Regions from separate parts of the Exiguobacterium abrahamii genome, predicted to be linked through region 3. Evidence: riboswitches for the same ligand, from Rfam matches in the RefSeq annotation. Region 3 holds a riboswitch; each other region holds the start of a gene.
The links. A riboswitch is a leader RNA that binds a small molecule or an ion and turns the genes downstream of it on or off. The one in region 3 is predicted to bind S-adenosylmethionine.

Region 1 (4,278 bases), 440 kb from region 3:
AAAAAGTGATCTGATTCACTATTTAGATCCAAAACGGTTCGTTATCGAAATTTTAGAAACTGTTGATATCGATACAGAGATGTTATCTGTGTTGCACAGTTGGAAAGAAGCAGGTTTTACACTAGCACTCGATGATTTTGTGACCGATTTACTTCGTCAACATGGAACAGAATTATTTGCACTAATTGATTTAATTAAAATCGACATCGAAGCGATTCCCATTCGCGAGCAAAGTGCGATCCTGCATATCGTCCGTCGTAATTATCCCCATATCAAGATGCTTGCCGAACGAGTCGAGACACATGAAGATCACACACGTTGTCTTGAAATGGGATATGACTGGTTCCAAGGCTATTTTTATGCTAAGCCGATGTTGATGAAGGGAAAAGCTGTCCCTCCTCAATTGCCGGTATTGCTGAAGATGCTAAAATGGCTCGATACGGATGAGAAATACGATGAAGTCATTGATGAGATTGAAGCAAATCCGTATATCAGCATTCAAGTACTGCAACTGATCAATTCTCCAGGAATGGGATTACGAAATACAGTCAGCTCTGTTCGTCAAGCCATCTCACTACTTGGCTTCTCACAACTCAAAAGCTGGATTTCGTTAATCGTCTTGCGTGAGATGAAGCTTGCTAGTCCTTACGAATGGTCAAATGAGTTACTCCGGTCTTCTTTACATTGTGCTAAGCTCTGCGAGTTGTTCGCAACGGAAACACGGACGCTGCAACCAGAGAGTGCCTATATGATTGGCTTATTATCGCATATCGATGCGTTATTATCCGTTGATATCGACGACATCATCGGTCAATTACCAATCGAAGATTCTTTGAAGGTTGTCCTACAAGGAAAAGATCATCCATTCCGTGATTGTTTAGTGCTTGCGATCAGTGCAGATCGCGGTGATTTTGATCAGTTCGAACTGCTCAGTCAACGTTTAGGTGTCTCACTTCCACGAGCCTATGCGCTACTAGCAGAAAGTCAAGAATGGCTTAAACAAAAAGAAACACATCTTCAAGAAAGAACGGATTCTATCCTATAAAATAAAAAAAGAGCCCGAGGGCTCTTTTTTTATAGGCGTGGACCAGCTGACTTGATTGCATCCGTCGCACTTTCGAAGCGAAGGAAATTGTGTTGGAATTTCTCAGCAAGCGAACGCGCTTGTGTGTCGTATTCGTCCGGATTTGACCAGACGCGTACCGGGTTGAGTAACTCGCTTGGAACACCTGGAACTTCAAGTGGCATGTGAAGTCCGAAAATCGGGTGTTCTTCTGTTGGAATCGTTGCAAGTGTACCGTTGACGGCAGCGTTGACCATCGTCCGTGTATAGGATAGCTTCATGCGGCTACCTGTTCCGTAAGCACCGCCTGTCCAACCTGTGTTGACGAGATAAACAGTGACACCGTGACGATCAATCAATTCGCCGAGCATCGTCGCATATTTTTCAGGCATCAGTGGAAGGAACGGTGAACCAAAGCATGTCGAGAACGTTGCTTCCGGTTCCGTGACACCGCGTTCTGTTCCAGCGAGTTTTGATGTATATCCTGATAGGAAGTGATACATCGCTTGTTCTTTCGTCAATTTACTGATCGGAGGCAAGACACCGTACGCATCAGCCGTCAAGAAGACGATCGTCTTCGGATGACCAGCACGTGACGGAACAGCGATGTTATCGATCGCTGTAATCGGATAAGCAGCACGCGTATTTTCCGTCAACGATGTGTCATCGTAATCAGGATGACGGGCTTCGTCGAGCACGACGTTTTCAAGGACGGTTCCGAAACGGATTGCGTCAAAGATTTGCGGTTCTTTTTCACGCGATAGATTGACCGTCTTCGCATAACATCCCCCTTCGATGTTGAAGACACCGTCGTGCGACCAACCATGTTCATCGTCACCGATCAATTGGCGACTATCATCTGCTGACAGGGTGGTCTTACCAGTACCGGATAGACCGAAGAACAAGGCGACGTCGCCTTCGTGTCCGACGTTTGCCGAGCAGTGCATCGAAAGGACATTTTCTTGTGGCAAGAGATAGTTCATGACGGAAAAGATCGATTTTTTGATTTCTCCCGCGTATTCCGTTCCACCGATTAAGACGATCCGGTGTTCGAACGACATCGCGATGAACGTCTCGGAGTTCGTTCCGTCAACGGCAGGATCTGCTTTGAAATGTGGCGCATAGACGACCGTGAACGGTTCGAAGGCAGCCACTTCAGGATACTCGCGTAAAAAGAGTTGTTTGGCAAACAGGTTATGCCAAGCGTATTGTGTGAGCACACGGACCGGAAGGGTGAAGTGCGTATCTGCTCCAGCAGCAGCTTCTGTGTAGTAGAGCTGATCGGCTTCGTTCATGTAACGAAGAACCTTTTGCAACAATTGTTCAAATTTGTCTCCATCCATTGGTTGGTTGACATGACCCCAATCAATGTGAGACTCGCAGGAAGAATCACGGACGATGAACTTATCTTTTGGTGAACGACCTGTAAATTTCCCCGTTTCTACAGATAATGCGCCGTTCTCAGCAAGGACACCTTCTTCGTTTCGAATCGCATGTTCGACAAGTTCAGCAACAGATAGTTGTTTGAACACATGCTCTTTCTTGAGTAGTTCTTCGATATTCAGGACCGTCATCGGCATCCTGACCCCACCTTTCCCCTACGTTGGTTTTGGCTCACTGCATTTAGTATGACACATTTATTATATATGACATACTAAAGAGAGAGCAATCATTTTCTGGTGCTGATTTCTATTTATCTGGAAACGCTTTCAGCATTAACAGTTTAACATCTCTTTCAAAAAGTTTCGACTAGAATTTGAAACCTTGCTTGACAGAGTAGGTACAACTTTATATCATGTAATTCGTAACGGATACTCTTATTCTGAGCAGGTGGAGGGAACAAGGCCCGAAGAAACCCGGCAACCGTCCTACATTAATTCACATATTAATGAGGGAAAAGGTGCTCTCCTGAAGCGAAGTAAACACTTCGAACGATAAGAGGGTAAAGGAAGAACGCACAACCTTTCCCTGACCATTTTTTGGACTTGGAAAGGTTTTTTTCATTTTACCGTCCCACTCAACTAGGGGAAATGAGTACACCGTCAAATTCTTTTTTGGGAGGGTCATACATGACAAACCTTAATCGCCGACTATTCACGTCGGAGTCAGTCACTGAAGGTCATCCAGATAAAATCTGTGACCAAATTTCGGATTCAATTCTTGATGCGATCCTCGCAGCGGATCCAAACGCGCGTGTTGCGGCAGAAACTTCTGTTACAACAGGTCTCGTTCTCGTTGCAGGTGAGATCACGACATCAACTTACGTCGACATTCCAAAAGTCGTTCGTGAGACAATTCGTGAAATCGGCTACACACGCGCGAAATACGGTTTCGACGCAGATACGTGTGCTGTATTGACATCAATCGATGAGCAATCAGCAGACATCGCTCTTGGTGTCGACCAAGCGCTTGAAGCACGTGAAGGTAGCATGTCTGATGCAGAAATCGATGCAATCGGTGCAGGAGACCAAGGTCTCATGTTCGGTTACGCAACGAAAGAAACACCAGAACTCATGCCACTTCCAATCTCGCTCTCGCACCGTCTCGCACGCCGTTTGGCAGAAGTGCGTAAAAACGGTCAACTCGACTACCTTCGTCCGGACGGAAAAACACAAGTCACGGTCGAATACAACGAGAACAACGAGCCGGTTCGTGTCGATACGATTGTCATCTCGACACAACACGCAGAAGAAGTCACGCTTGAGCAAATCCAAGCTGACTTGAAAGAACACGTCATCACACCGGTCATTCCGGCTGAATACATCGACGCAGCAACGAAATTCTTCATCAACCCAACTGGTCGTTTCGTCATCGGCGGACCACAAGGAGATGCTGGATTAACTGGTCGTAAGATTATCGTTGATACGTATGGTGGATACGCACGCCACGGCGGTGGAGCATTCTCAGGTAAAGATCCAACAAAAGTCGATCGTTCAGCTGCATACGCAGCACGTTACGTCGCGAAGAACCTCGTTGCTGCAGGTCTTGCAGACAAAGCAGAAGTTCAACTCGCGTACGCAATCGGTGTCGCGCACCCAGTATCAATCGCGGTTGACACATTCGGTACAGGAAAACTTCCTGAAGCGCAACTCGTCGAATTGGTTGCTGAAAACTTCGATCTTCGTCCGGCTGGAATCATCAACATGCTTGATCTCCGTCGTCCGATCTATCGTCAAACAGCTGCATACGGTCACTTCGGTCGTACAGATGTTGAG
Region 2 (4,278 bases), 390 kb from region 3:
CGTGATGAATGGGACATCGTCTTCGGATGATCGCGAACAACGTCCGCGACCTCGTCGGAAACACACCACTCTACGAGATCACTTCATTCGATTTGCCTGCTGGTACGCGCATTTTGGCGAAGCTCGAATGGATGAACCCTGGGGGCAGCGTCAAAGACCGCCTTGGCATTCAACTCGTTGATGCAGCAATCGAAAACGGACATGTGACACCAGGCGGTACGATCATCGAGCCGACAGCCGGAAATACCGGCATCGGCTTGGTGCTCGCCGCTAAAAAATATGATCTTCAAGTCATCTGTGTCGTTCCGGAAAAATTCAGTCAGGAAAAACAGACGTTGATGCGGGCACTCGGCGCAACCGTCGTCAACACGCCGACTGAACTCGATATGCAAGGGGCGATTGACCGGGCTAAAGAACTCGGTCAGGAAATTCCGAACAGTTACGTTCCGTTACAATTCGAAAACGAAGAGAACCCAGTCACGTATCAGCGGACACTCGGTCCTGAGCTGATTGCGGACTTGTCGCACATCGACTGGTTCGTTGCCGGTTGTGGTTCAGGTGGCACGTTCGCCGGAACAGCGGACTTCTTAAAACAACGTCTAGGTACAAAAGCAGCAATCGTCGAACCGGAAGGCTCCGTCTTAAATGGTGGTCCAGCCGGTCCGCATAAGACAGAAGGCATTGGAACAGCGAAATGGCCAAGTCTCGTTCCGCGTGAACTCGTCGACGAGATTCATACGATTTCTGACCGCGATGCATTTGACGCGGTTCATACACTCGCTGCTCGCGAAGGATTACTCGTTGGTAGTTCAGCAGGTGCAGCGCTCGTTGCTGCGCTTGATATCGCGAAGCGTCACCCCGGCAGTACGATCGTCACCGTCTTCGCAGACAGTGCCGAACGCTACTTAAGCCAACAAATATTTGAAAAGGTGGACGAAACTCATGCGTAAGAAGACAGCATTGATTCATGGAGGAACAGGTGTCGACCGGGCAACAGGAGCCGTCACACCACCAATCTATCAAACAAGCACATACAAGCAGGATAAAATCGGTCAACTCAAGGACGGATACGAATACTCACGGACAGCGAACCCGACACGGACGAGCATCGAACGATTGATTGCGGATCTTGAGGGCGGCGCACGTGGTTTTGCCTTCGGTTCTGGGATGGCAGCGATTCATGCCGTCTTCCACTTACTTGAGTCTGGCGACCACATCGTCATGACGGATGATGTCTACGGTGGTACGTTCCGCTTGATGCAACGCGTCTTACCGAAGTTCAACATCCAAGTAACATTCGTCGATACGACGGACCTTGCGGCGACGGAAGCAGCGATCCAAGACAACACGAAGATCGTCTACGTCGAAACACCGACGAACCCGTTGTTGAAAGTAACGGACATCGAAGCGATCGCAACAATCGCCAAACGTCACGATCTTAAACTCGTCGTCGACAACACGTTTGCGACTCCATACCATCAACAACCACTCGCGCTCGGTGCAGATATCGTCTTGCACAGTGCGACGAAATACATCGGCGGACACTCGGATGTCGTCGCTGGACTTGTCGTCGTCAAAGATGATGCGCTCGGCGAAGAGTTGCACTTCATCCAAAACTCGACAGGCGGCGTGCTTGGACCGCAAGACAGCTTCTTGCTCGTCCGTGGTCTTCGTACACTCGGTATCCGGATGGATGCGATCGAAGAGACAGCCCATGATCTCGTTGAGTTCCTACAAGCGCAAGATATCGTCTCGAACATTTTCTACCCGGGACTTGCATCGCATCCTGGTCACGAGATCCAAGCGAAACAAGCGACTGGATTTGGTGGGATGATCAGCTTTGATGTCGGTTCAGCAGCGAACGCAGAAAAACTCGTCGAGGCGACACACTTCTTCACACTTGCTGAAAGTCTTGGTGCCGTCGAGAGTCTGATTTCCGTTCCTGCACGGATGACGCACGCGTCGATCCCAGCAGAACGTCGGGCAGAACTTGGCATCACGGACGGTCTCGTTCGGATTTCAGTTGGACTTGAAGACGCGGAAGATTTGAAAGAAGACTTAACACGTGCTTTCACGTTCCTCGAAAAAGTTTCTGAAAAAACTGTTTGACAACAAAAATAACCCCTGCTAATATTCAGAATATATTCTACAAACTTAATACCGAAACTCTTATCGAGAGTGGTGGAGGGACTGGCCCGATGAAACCCGGCAACCGCGGATTTAATCCGAAGTGGTGCTAATTCCAGCAGACAAAAGTCTGGGAGATGAGAGCAAATGGTTTTGTGTACTGAAAAAGTGCGCGCGTTTGCTCTAAAACGCGCGCACTTTTTTTATTTTAGGAGGGACAGTTGTGATTCGTTTACAAGACGTAGGAAAGATTTATCGCTCAAAGCGCGGAGCGGTCGAAGCCGTCGCGAATGTCGATCTGACAATCGAGCGCGGTGAAATTTTTGGAATAATCGGTTATTCCGGAGCAGGGAAATCGACCTTGATCCGATTGCTGAATATGCTTGAGGCACCAACGAGTGGTTCGATCCAAATCGATGGTGTTGAAATGACATCACTGAAACCAAAAGAATTACGAGGCGTCCGCAAGAATGTCTCGATGGTCTTTCAGCACTTCAACTTACTATGGTCACGGACGGTTGAAGAGAACATCATGTTCCCACTCGAACTCGGTGGCTTCCCGAAGGCACACCGAAAGGAACGGGTTGCGGAACTGATCCAACTCGTTGGTTTGGACGGACGCGAAAAAGCTTATCCGTCGCAATTATCCGGTGGTCAAAAGCAACGTGTCGGTATCGCTCGGGCACTGGCATCGAACCCGGATGTTCTCTTATGTGACGAGGCAACAAGTGCACTCGACCCGAAGACGACGGACTCGATTCTTGAGTTACTTGTCGATATCAACGAAAAACTGAAACTGACGATTGTCTTGATCACACACGAGATGCACGTCATTCAAAAAATCTGTCACCGGGTCGCCGTCATGGAAGCCGGTAAAATCGTCGAGCAAGGACCGGTCGCAGAGGTCTTCCGTCATCCGAAGCAAGCGATGACGAAGGAGTTCGTCAAACAATTGACGTCGCCGTCGGAAAACGAGTTGACGTTCGCGAAACTACGCGAACGGTACCCAACCGGAAAGATCGTTCAGTTGACGTTCGTCGGATCGACAGCGGAAAGCCCGATCCTCGCGGAAGTCATGAAGGATTCACCGGTCCTGTTCAATATCATCGGCGGAAACGTCGGTCAATCACAGGAAGGGGCACTCGGTACACTGTTCATTCAGTTGATTGGGGAAACAGCAGCAACACAAGCGGTCATCACGAAGCTTCAAGCCAGTGATGTTGAAGTGGAGGTGGATCACCGATGATTTCATTCTTTGACAACCTAGACTGGGACATGGTGTGGGAAGCGACAGGCAGTACCGTCTATATGACGGCAATCGCTGGGGTTTCGACATTCGTTCTCGGTTTGATCATTGGTTTACTATTGTATGCGACAAACGAAGAGTTGTTGTTCAAGAATCGGGCGTTCTATTCAGTGTTGAGCTTGGTCGTCAACGTCTTCCGTTCGATTCCGTTCATCATCTTACTGATCTTATTGATTCCATTTACGACAGCAATCGTCGGTTCGTTCCTCGGACCAACGGCAGCATTACCGGCACTGATTTTCGGTGCTGCACCATTTTACGGTCGGATGGTTGAACTCGCGTTACGTGAAGTCGATAAAGGTGTCATCGAGGCAGCTGAATCGATGGGCGCGACGAAGTTCCAAATCATCTATAAAGTCTTAATCCCGGAAGCGTTGCCTGCCATCGTTTCTGGTATCACGGTCACACTCGTCTCACTTGTCGGTTATACGGCAATGGCCGGAGTAGTCGGCGGAGGTGGACTTGGGGACATGGCCTTCATCGAAGGATTCCAGCGTTCTCAAAACGATGTCATCGTCATTGCGACACTCTTAATCTTAGCGATCGTCTTCGTCATCCAAATCATTGGTGATTTGCTGATCCGTGCGATCGATAAACGTTAATTCAAATTTTATTCATATTGGAGGAATCATTCATGAAAGTTTGGAAAAAATTCGTAGGTACTGCCGCTGTATCCGTTTTAGCAATCAGCCTTGCTGCATGTGGCGAAAAATCATCAGGATCAGGTAGCGACGACAAAACACTCGTCATCGGTGCTTCAAACGTACCGCACGCTGAGATTCTTGAGCACGTCAAAAAAGAATACGAAGCAAAAGGCTACAAGCTTGAAATCAAGAAGTTCCAAG
Region 3 (4,278 bases):
ACTGAATTGTGAACGATACGCGAGATACGTCTTCAAGACGAAGGAGAAGGCGATTCCACCGGCAATCCCGATTAAATACGGCATGACTTCCGGATGTGCCAAGATATAGTCCACGACTTTGTGGAACGAGAGATGACGACCGACGAAGTAGCCGGCGCCTAAGAAAACGCTGATCCAAATCAACGCACCTGTATACGCATAACTCGCAAACACGCGAAACGGCATTTTCGAGACACCTGCAAAAAAGGCAGAGAGTTGGCGGAGACCAGGTATGTAGTAACCGATGATTAGGACCGATTTTCCGTAACGACGAAATCCGGCTTCAGCGGAAAGAATATGTTTTTCTGAGATACGCATTTTCGGTCCGACGCGGTGTAGTAGTGGCATACCGAGTTTTAATCCGAGTAAATAGCTGATCGTCATCCCGATACAACTGCCGGCGTAAGCGGCGAGAATCGTACCGACGAGTGGTAGATTGCCTTGATGCATCCAAAAACCGGACAGGACGAGCAGGGTCTCATCAGGAACCGGCAATCCCACGATACCACCTGCGAGAAGGACGGAGAGACCAAGGGCACCATATTGGTGCAGGATGTCATGTAAGAGATGATGAATCGGGGACACCTTCTTTCGTGAGAGTCTTCTTCTTCAGTGTACAGGAAATAGGGGACGGTTGGAATGAAAGGACAAAAATTCTAGGTAAAGAAAAAATGAATTTTGATTTCCGGAAGTCAACCCTTTTTCTCGATACCGTTTCGGGCTATACTCGTTAAAGTGACTATTTTTAGAGGACGGTGTCGGACGATGATGCATGTAATAAATCAGTACGGCTGGATCGAAGTAATTTGTGGCAGTATGTTTTCCGGGAAATCGGAAGAGTTGATTCGTCGTGTCAGACGGGCGCAGTACGGCAAACTGCCCATTCAAGTATTCAAGCCGGCAATCGACGACCGGTACCATGAAGAGCATGTCGTCTCTCATATCGGCAATTCCGTCGTGGCGATTCCGATGGCGACGAGTCGCGATCTCTACGCAGCAGTAGCAGAAGAAACACAAATCGTCGGAATCGATGAAGTTCAATTCTTTGATGATGAGATCGTACAAGTCATCGAAGCACTCGCACAAGACGGAAAACGCGTCATTTGTGCAGGTCTTGATCAAGATTTCCGGGCAGAGCCATTCGGCAAGATGCCGGAATTACTGGCGCGCGCAGAATTCGTAACGAAGCTACAGGCCATCTGTCTTTCGTGTGGGGATCCGGCTTCCCGGACACAACGGTTGATTGATGGAAAACCAGCGAACTACGATGATCCGATCATCCTAGTAGGCGCTTCAGAATCGTATGAGCCACGATGCCGCCATTGCCATGAGGTGCCTGGAAAACCGAAGCCGCTCCAGTCGGTGCAGCACCAAGAAAATTAAAAAAAGACGAACCGATCGCGGTCGTCCTTTGATGTAGCAGCTATTCGCTTCTAAGTGAATAGCTGTTTTTTTTTATTATCCCGTTTCCTGTGAGAACCGGCTTGAGCGTTCGATGAAGCGGATCGTCTCACGAACGATCAAATCCTGATCATGATCGAGTGTCGCGACGTGATACGAGTTCAGTAAACAGTAGCTGCGTTTATCATTCGTCCCGATATGTTGATGCAGATAATCTGAGCTCGATGGCGGAACGACGTGATCCGTCGCCGAGTAAAGAATCAAGGTCGGTAGAAGGATCGATCCAAGACGTCCTTTCGTCTCATCCATCAGACGAACGAGTTCGAACGCACAACGGCTTGGAACGAGGTCATAAATGATTTCGAAAGCAGACCGCTTGATGTCCGGTGCCCCTTCCGGTAAATACTCTGGACCGTCGTCGAACGATAGTGCTTCATAGGATGGAACGGAAAGAGCGGCATTGATCGTAATGATGCCGGCGAACGGAATGCCGTCAGCGGCGAGTGACAGTGCAAGCGTCGCCCCCATCGATTGACCGATGACGAAGACTTGATCGCATGTTTCTTGTAAACGTTCATAGCCGTCTTGCAGGCTTTGCTTCCAACATCGAGCAGTCGATTGTTCAAACTCGCGGACGTTCGTTCCATGTCCACGTAAGCGCGGGGCATAGACGGTAAAACCTTCAGCAGCGAATGCCTCACCGACGTCTCGGACACTTTGCGGAGTGGCATTAAACCCATGACAGATTAGAATGCCGATCGGTCCACCTTGAAAATAAAACGCTTCAGCACCAGTCAATACAGGATAGTTCATCATTACTATTTTTCCTCCATTCATGAAAAAAACTCGTCGACGTCACTGCTTGGACGCCCACGAGTTTTTCACCGTATCATCCAAAGCCGCGCTTTGCTGGTCGGAGCACCTTACAGATTGCAGGTTGCCGTGAAGTCATAGAGCCAGGTCTCTCGTTCACTCTTGATAAATATCATATTGGAATTGTCGGAATAATCATTGAAACGATGGTAGCACGTTCGAAAATGACTTGTCAAATCGTTCTTGACGAATCATGATCCGTTCATTAAGCTAATTCGTAACTTGTTTATCCATCGATATGCGCCAAATGGATTATTTTTGCAAAGTTGGTTGACTTTTAAAGTTTCGACCCGTAATGTAAAAATTAGTTTTACGACATAAGCAACAACGCAACAACACACATACGAATTTCATACCGCAATACTTATCCAGAGAGGTGGAGGGACTGGCCCTACGAAACCTCGGCAACAGACTCATTATGAGCACTGTGCCAATTCCATCAGACAGATGTCTGAGAGATGAGTGGAGTGGATTCTGCCACTGTGCGGATCCAGGTCTCTTCTTGTTTCTCAAGAAGAGACCTTTTTTGTTGAATGAAGGGGGAAAACGGAATGATTGCATTTCATCAAGTCAAAAAAACGTACGTCACGAAAGATCAGACGATCGCAGCGCTCGACGGTGTCGACCTGACAATCGAAAAAGGCGAAATCTTTGGTGTCATCGGCTTTAGCGGTGCCGGAAAAAGTTCACTGCTCCGCTGCGTCAATCTGTTGGAACGACCGACGTCAGGAACGGTGACGGTCGATGGGGAAGATTTAACGCAACTGTCTCCGAAAAAATTGCGCCAAGCAAAACAACGGATCGGCATGATCTTTCAGCACTTCAATCTATTGAATGCGAACACGGTCTTTACGAACGTTGCGAAGCCACTCGTTCTCGCAGGCGTCAAGAAAGATGAGATTCGCCGCCGGGTGACGGAGTTGCTCGAATTCGTTGATCTCGCGGATAAGGCGGATCATTATCCGGATCAATTGTCGGGTGGACAGAAACAGCGCGTTGGTATCGCCCGGGCACTCGCGACGCAACCTTCCGTCCTCTTATGTGACGAAGCGACGTCAGCGCTCGATCCCCAGACGACGCATCATATTCTCCAGTTATTAAAACGGATTAATGCCGAGTACGGGATCACGATTCTCTTGATCACCCACGAGATGGGCGTCATCCGGGAGATTTGCGACCGCGTCGCTGTCATTGAAGCTGGGAAACTGATCGAGTCAGGAACGGTCTTTGACGTCTTTTCAAATCCGCAGACTGAGACAGCGAAAAACTTCGTCCGCTCTGTCATGCATGACGAGATTCCAGCATCGATTCGTCAGTTGATCGAGTCGCGGAGTGCACATCCAATTTATAAGATTCATTTTCTCGGACACCATACCGGTCAACCACTCTTATCGCAAGTCGCAAAACGCTTTGACGTCGATGTCAATATCTTGCACGGGAGCATCACAGAGTTGCAGGAGACACCGTTTGGCACTCTGCTCGTTGAACTGATCGGTGAGCCGGCTGAAGTGAAACGAGCGTTACACTACATCGATCAGGCACAGGTGACGGTCGAGGAGGTACTTGCCCATGCTAGTTAATTACAGTGATATCTGGACAGCATTTTTGCAGACGATGACGATGGTATCCGTCTCACTCTTATTCTCGACCTTGATCGGTTTACCACTCGGGATCCTGCTTGTTGTCACGCGAAAAGGCGCATTGCTTGAAAATGTTCCACTGTTCACGTTCTTCAACAGTATCGTCAATATTTTCCGCTCGATTCCGTTCATCATCTTACTCGTCGCAATCATCCCCTTGACGCGCTTGATCGTTCAGACATCGATCGGAACAGAAGCCGCCATCGTCCCGCTCGTCTTTTACGCCGCACCGTACATGGCACGTTTGATTGAGAGTTCGTTACTCGAAGTCGATAAAGGCGTTCTTGAAGCAGCAGAAGCGATGGGCGCAACACCGTTTCAAACG
Region 4 (4,278 bases), on a different contig from region 3:
TGAAGCCCTGTTAATTGTTCAATCGTTTCTTCATTCGGTTGCGTGATGACACCAAGTTCGGTGATGATGCCTGTGATGAAGGTGTGTGGTGTGACATCAAACGCCGGGTTGAAGACGGCGATGCCTTCCGGTGCTGTCGCAATACCTTGGACAGTCATCACTTCTTGCGGATCACGTTCTTCGATTTCGATCGCGTCTCCGGAAACGAGCGAGAAGTCGAACGTCGAGAGTGGTGCTGCGACGTAAAACGGAATACCAAAAGCTTGCGCGAGCAATGCCAATTGGAACGTCCCAATCTTATTCGCGGTATCTCCGTTTCGTGTAATGCGGTCGGCACCGACGATGATTGCATCGATCTGTTTTTCTTTCAGCGTATGGGCGACCATGTTGTCCGTAATTAACGTGACATCGATGCCGGCACGTTGCAGCTCCCATGTCGTCAATCGTGCTCCCTGCAGTAACGGTCGCGTCTCACTCGCAAAAACGGATAATTCAATGCCGCGTTCTTTTGCGATGTAGAACGGCGCAAGTGCTGTTCCATAAGCAGCGGTCGCAATCGATCCAGCATTACAAATTGTTAGGATCCGGTCGCCTGATTGGAATAATTCCAGTGCATGAATCCCGATTTGACGTGACGTCTGCGCATCCTGGTCGTATAAGGCGACCGTCCGTTTTTCCAACCGTTCGCGAATCTCTTCTACCGACGTCCCGTCTTGAATGATTGGATTCAATTGATTGAGGACATTTCGCAAGTTGACGGCCGTCGGTCGTGTCGCAAGTAACGTCGCTGATGTCTCAAGCAAGGCTTGCTTGTAGACCGGAAGCGCCGCTTCAAAGCGGTACGCTTCTTGAACGAGCACGAATCCACCGAATAAGCTGATCGCAGGTGCGCCCCGGACACGTAGTTGTTTGATCGCCTCAACCGCTTGCGCGAGATCAGCAATGACTTCATAGTGCTCTTCTTGCGGTAGACGTGTCTGATCGAGAATCGTCAAGACACGGTCTTCGTAACGAATACTTTGAACGAATGTAGTCATCGGCTGAGTTCCTCCGTTACGTCAAAGTTTCGTAAATCATCGAATGTTCGGCATTCTGTACGGCGTTTGATTAACGCCGATCCTAGACGGAGCACGTGACGTTTTCGCTCTAAGCGTTCCGTCGTTGAATCGATCGATTCTAAATCAGCGACCGGTGCAAGACCGATCGTCCGCCGAATCAATTCGCAACCGGCAAAGCCAAGGGCATCCTGCAAGATCGTGCTCAGTACATCATCGACGAGTCCTGATGCCTGGAACGGTTCGACGGCTTCCCGTTCCCATAATGCACGGAACGTTGAAGCGAACGTCAGCCAGAACGTATCAATGTCCTTGATTCGGGCGTCACGTCGTGTAGGGTAATCCGGATATGCTGCGAAGAATAGATGCGCAATGAACTGTCCGACATCGAATCCGAATGGACCATAAAAGGCGAATTCTGGATCGATGACTTTCGTTTCCGTCGCCGAGGCGAAGATGCTGCCTGTATGTAGATCGCCGTGCAGCAATGCATCTCCTTTCGTGATGAAGAGCGCTTCGAGTTTTGCGACTTCGCGTTTCAACTCATCGTCTGCCCATAGACGTGCCACCTCTTCTTCGAGTCCGGATTCAATCTCGTTCGTCTCCGCGTCATGAAACGGATCCGTGAAGATTAATTTTTCCGTGATGTCGCACAAGTCTGGATTGTAGTACGTTCGGGCGACACGTTTCTTTTCAACCGGACCAAGCGCAAAGTCCGATGTATGGAATAACGTCCGAGCGAGATAAGAACCGATATGTTCCGCAAGCAACGGATACTGTTCACCTGCGAGTAAACCGCTTCGAACGATCGTCAGATGTGAAAGATCTTCCATGACCGTATACGCCTCTTCATGACTAGCATGAAAAACACGTGGCACGAACGGTACCGCATGCCGTGCGAATTCACGGAGTGCGGATTGCTCGATCCACGCCCGTTCGAGCGATAACGGCCAGCTCTCCCCGACGACCTTCGCATATGGTAATGCTTGTTTTAAAATCAAGCGATGTTCACCCTCTCGAATTCGAAAAACGAGGTTGAGGTTGCCGTCGCCAATCTCTTCTGCTTCGACGGCTCCGTCGCCGATCAGTCCTAATGTCCGAACACGATCAATCGCGTCCTGTTCTGTGAATGCTTTGTATGTCATCTCAGTTTCCCCCTATGTGATACACGAAAAAGCGCCTCTTTTCGTCATCGAAAAGAGGCGCAGGAAAGTCACTGCGTCCTCTTATCTCTCAGACGAAACGTCTGTTGGATGTAGCACCGTGCCTAGTGGTCGGTTGCTGCGGCGTCATCGGGCCAATTCCCTCTGCCAACTCGCGATAAGAGTCGTATGTAGTTGTCGTGTGTGATATTGATTTGAATCTTACGCAATCGACTTCCTCGCTGTCAAATCGAAATCAAGCAGAAACGGACATCATTTTTAAGTCATCTATAGAAAGAGTATTTTCAAAAAAATAAATTTTCTAAAAATAGTTTGACAAGTCACGATTCTCATGTAAAAATTGCAATTAGATTTCACAATTTCATCCAATTCTTATCAAGAGCAGACGGAGGGACAAGCCCTACGATGTCGCAGCAACCGACCTTTTGGCACGGTGCTAATTCTTGCAGCTACTAAGCTGACAGATAAGAGTCCACGTTCGAATCATTCATGGTCTCTTGTCGCTGACGAGAGACCATTTTTTTGTTGAAGGAGGAAAGACATGGCTTATATCACTGCTACTTATCAATTGACTGTCCGTGATCGACTCGAGCAGCGCGCTGAACAACTCGCGCTTGGTCTGACAGTCGGTTCTTGGACGGAACTGAATCATCTCGAACAACAACAACTCGCCTCGTTCAAAGGGGAAGTCGTACATACCGAAGAGCGCGATGGCAAAGGATATATCACGATTCGTTACCCGGAACATAACGTATCGCGCGACTTTTCTGCGATTCTGACGACCGTCTTCGGGAAACTCTCACTCGACGGTGAAATCAAATTAACAGAATTGCTACTACCCGATACATTTACGTCGGACTTTCCAGGTGCGAAGTTCGGGATCGAAGGGGTCCGTTCCTTGATCGGTGTCGAAGATCGCCCATTATTAATGAGCATCTTCAAAGGAGTCATCGGACGCGATTTATCGTTCCTTCGTGATCAACTCGAAGGACAACTCGCTGGTGGGATTGATCTCGTCAAGGACGATGAGATCCTATACGACAATCCGTTGACACCGACGATTGACCGGGCACGGATCGGACGTGAGGTCATCGATGCTCACTTCCAACGGACCGGTAAACGTGCGTTATATGCGATCACACTCAGCGGTCCCGTCTTTACGCTCAAGGATCAAGCCAAGCGATTGATTGATGCTGGAGCGACTGCTTTCTTGCTGAATACCTTCACATACGGACTCGACGTCTTACGCGAACTGGCAAGTGATCCGGAAATCAACGTTCCGATCTTCAATCATCCGGCATATAGCGGTGCGTTGATCGCTAGCCCGAATCACGGAGTCGCAGCCCCTGTCTTACTCGGCACATTACCGCGTGCTGCTGGAGCAGACTTGACGCTATTCCCGTCTCCTTACGGCAATGTCGCTTTGCCAAAGGATGTCGCTCGTGGCATCGCGGTCGAAGCGACCCGTCTCGGGCAGACAAAATCAATCTTCCCGGTTCCTTCAGCCGGTATTCATCCTGGACTCGTCGCTCAACTCGTACGGGACTTCGGGATCGATTCCGTCATCAACGCCGGTGGCGGCGTACATGGTCATCCGCAAGGTGCTGCGGCTGGCGTCATTGCTTTCCGTCAGGCACTCGATGCGGCACTCGCAAATGAATCCCTATCGACGGCAGCATCGCGTCATGAAGAATTACGAATTGCCCTCGACGCTTGGGGGATCAAGTCATGACCGTACGGATTCTTTGTGACTTCGACGGGACGGTGACGACACAGGATAACATCATCGCACTCATGCAGGCATTTGCGCCAGCGCGTGACTTCGAACCGTTAAAACGCGGCGTACTCGACCGGACGTTATCGATTCAAAGTGGTGTCGGACAAATGTTCGCACTTCTGCCATCTGATGGGAAAGCGTCCTATCTTGACTTTTTACTGGAGCGCGCCGTCATTCGCGACGGATTTTCGGAGTTGCTTCAGTACAGTCGTCGTCAAGACATCGATTTCTCGATCGTCAGCGGTGGAATGGACTTTTTCGTCGAACCGATCTTAGCGCCCTT

Region 1: another riboswitch for S-adenosylmethionine. It lies ahead of metK (methionine adenosyltransferase); the one in region 3 lies ahead of ITJ88_RS00400 (alpha/beta hydrolase).
Region 2: another riboswitch for S-adenosylmethionine. It lies ahead of ITJ88_RS02260 (methionine ABC transporter ATP-binding protein); the one in region 3 lies ahead of ITJ88_RS00400 (alpha/beta hydrolase).
Region 4: another riboswitch for S-adenosylmethionine. It lies ahead of mtnK (S-methyl-5-thioribose kinase); the one in region 3 lies ahead of ITJ88_RS00400 (alpha/beta hydrolase).

The regions. Positions count from the first base shown of each region.
Region 1 is NZ_JADOYC010000001.1:509,206-513,483, forward strand. Features, by position in the region: gene ITJ88_RS02535 (EAL and HDOD domain-containing protein) at 1-1,045, shown strand, start outside; gene pckA (phosphoenolpyruvate carboxykinase (ATP)) at 1,075-2,643, opposite strand; SAM riboswitch class I at 2,878-3,004, shown strand; gene metK (methionine adenosyltransferase) at 3,133-4,278, shown strand, end outside.
Region 2 is NZ_JADOYC010000001.1:454,365-458,642, forward strand. Features, by position in the region: gene ITJ88_RS02245 (S-ribosylhomocysteine lyase) at 1-30, shown strand, start outside; gene ITJ88_RS02250 (PLP-dependent cysteine synthase family protein) at 27-950, shown strand; gene ITJ88_RS02255 (bifunctional cystathionine gamma-lyase/homocysteine desulfhydrase) at 943-2,109, shown strand; SAM riboswitch class I at 2,167-2,271, shown strand; gene ITJ88_RS02260 (methionine ABC transporter ATP-binding protein) at 2,351-3,373, shown strand; gene ITJ88_RS02265 (methionine ABC transporter permease) at 3,370-4,035, shown strand; gene ITJ88_RS02270 (MetQ/NlpA family ABC transporter substrate-binding protein) at 4,068-4,278, shown strand, end outside.
Region 3 is NZ_JADOYC010000001.1:68,322-72,599, forward strand. Features, by position in the region: gene ITJ88_RS00390 (DedA family protein) at 1-624, opposite strand, end outside; gene ITJ88_RS00395 (thymidine kinase) at 808-1,422, shown strand; gene ITJ88_RS00400 (alpha/beta hydrolase) at 1,498-2,256, opposite strand; SAM riboswitch class I at 2,324-2,425, opposite strand; SAM riboswitch class I at 2,675-2,778, shown strand; gene ITJ88_RS00405 (methionine ABC transporter ATP-binding protein) at 2,865-3,893, shown strand; gene ITJ88_RS00410 (methionine ABC transporter permease) at 3,883-4,278, shown strand, end outside.
Region 4 is NZ_JADOYC010000003.1:14,693-18,970, forward strand. Features, by position in the region: gene mtnA (S-methyl-5-thioribose-1-phosphate isomerase) at 1-1,037, opposite strand, end outside; gene mtnK (S-methyl-5-thioribose kinase) at 1,034-2,200, opposite strand; SAM riboswitch class I at 2,279-2,382, opposite strand; SAM riboswitch class I at 2,588-2,689, shown strand; gene ITJ88_RS11320 (2,3-diketo-5-methylthiopentyl-1-phosphate enolase) at 2,760-3,950, shown strand; gene ITJ88_RS11325 (2-hydroxy-3-keto-5-methylthiopentenyl-1-phosphate phosphatase) at 3,947-4,278, shown strand, end outside.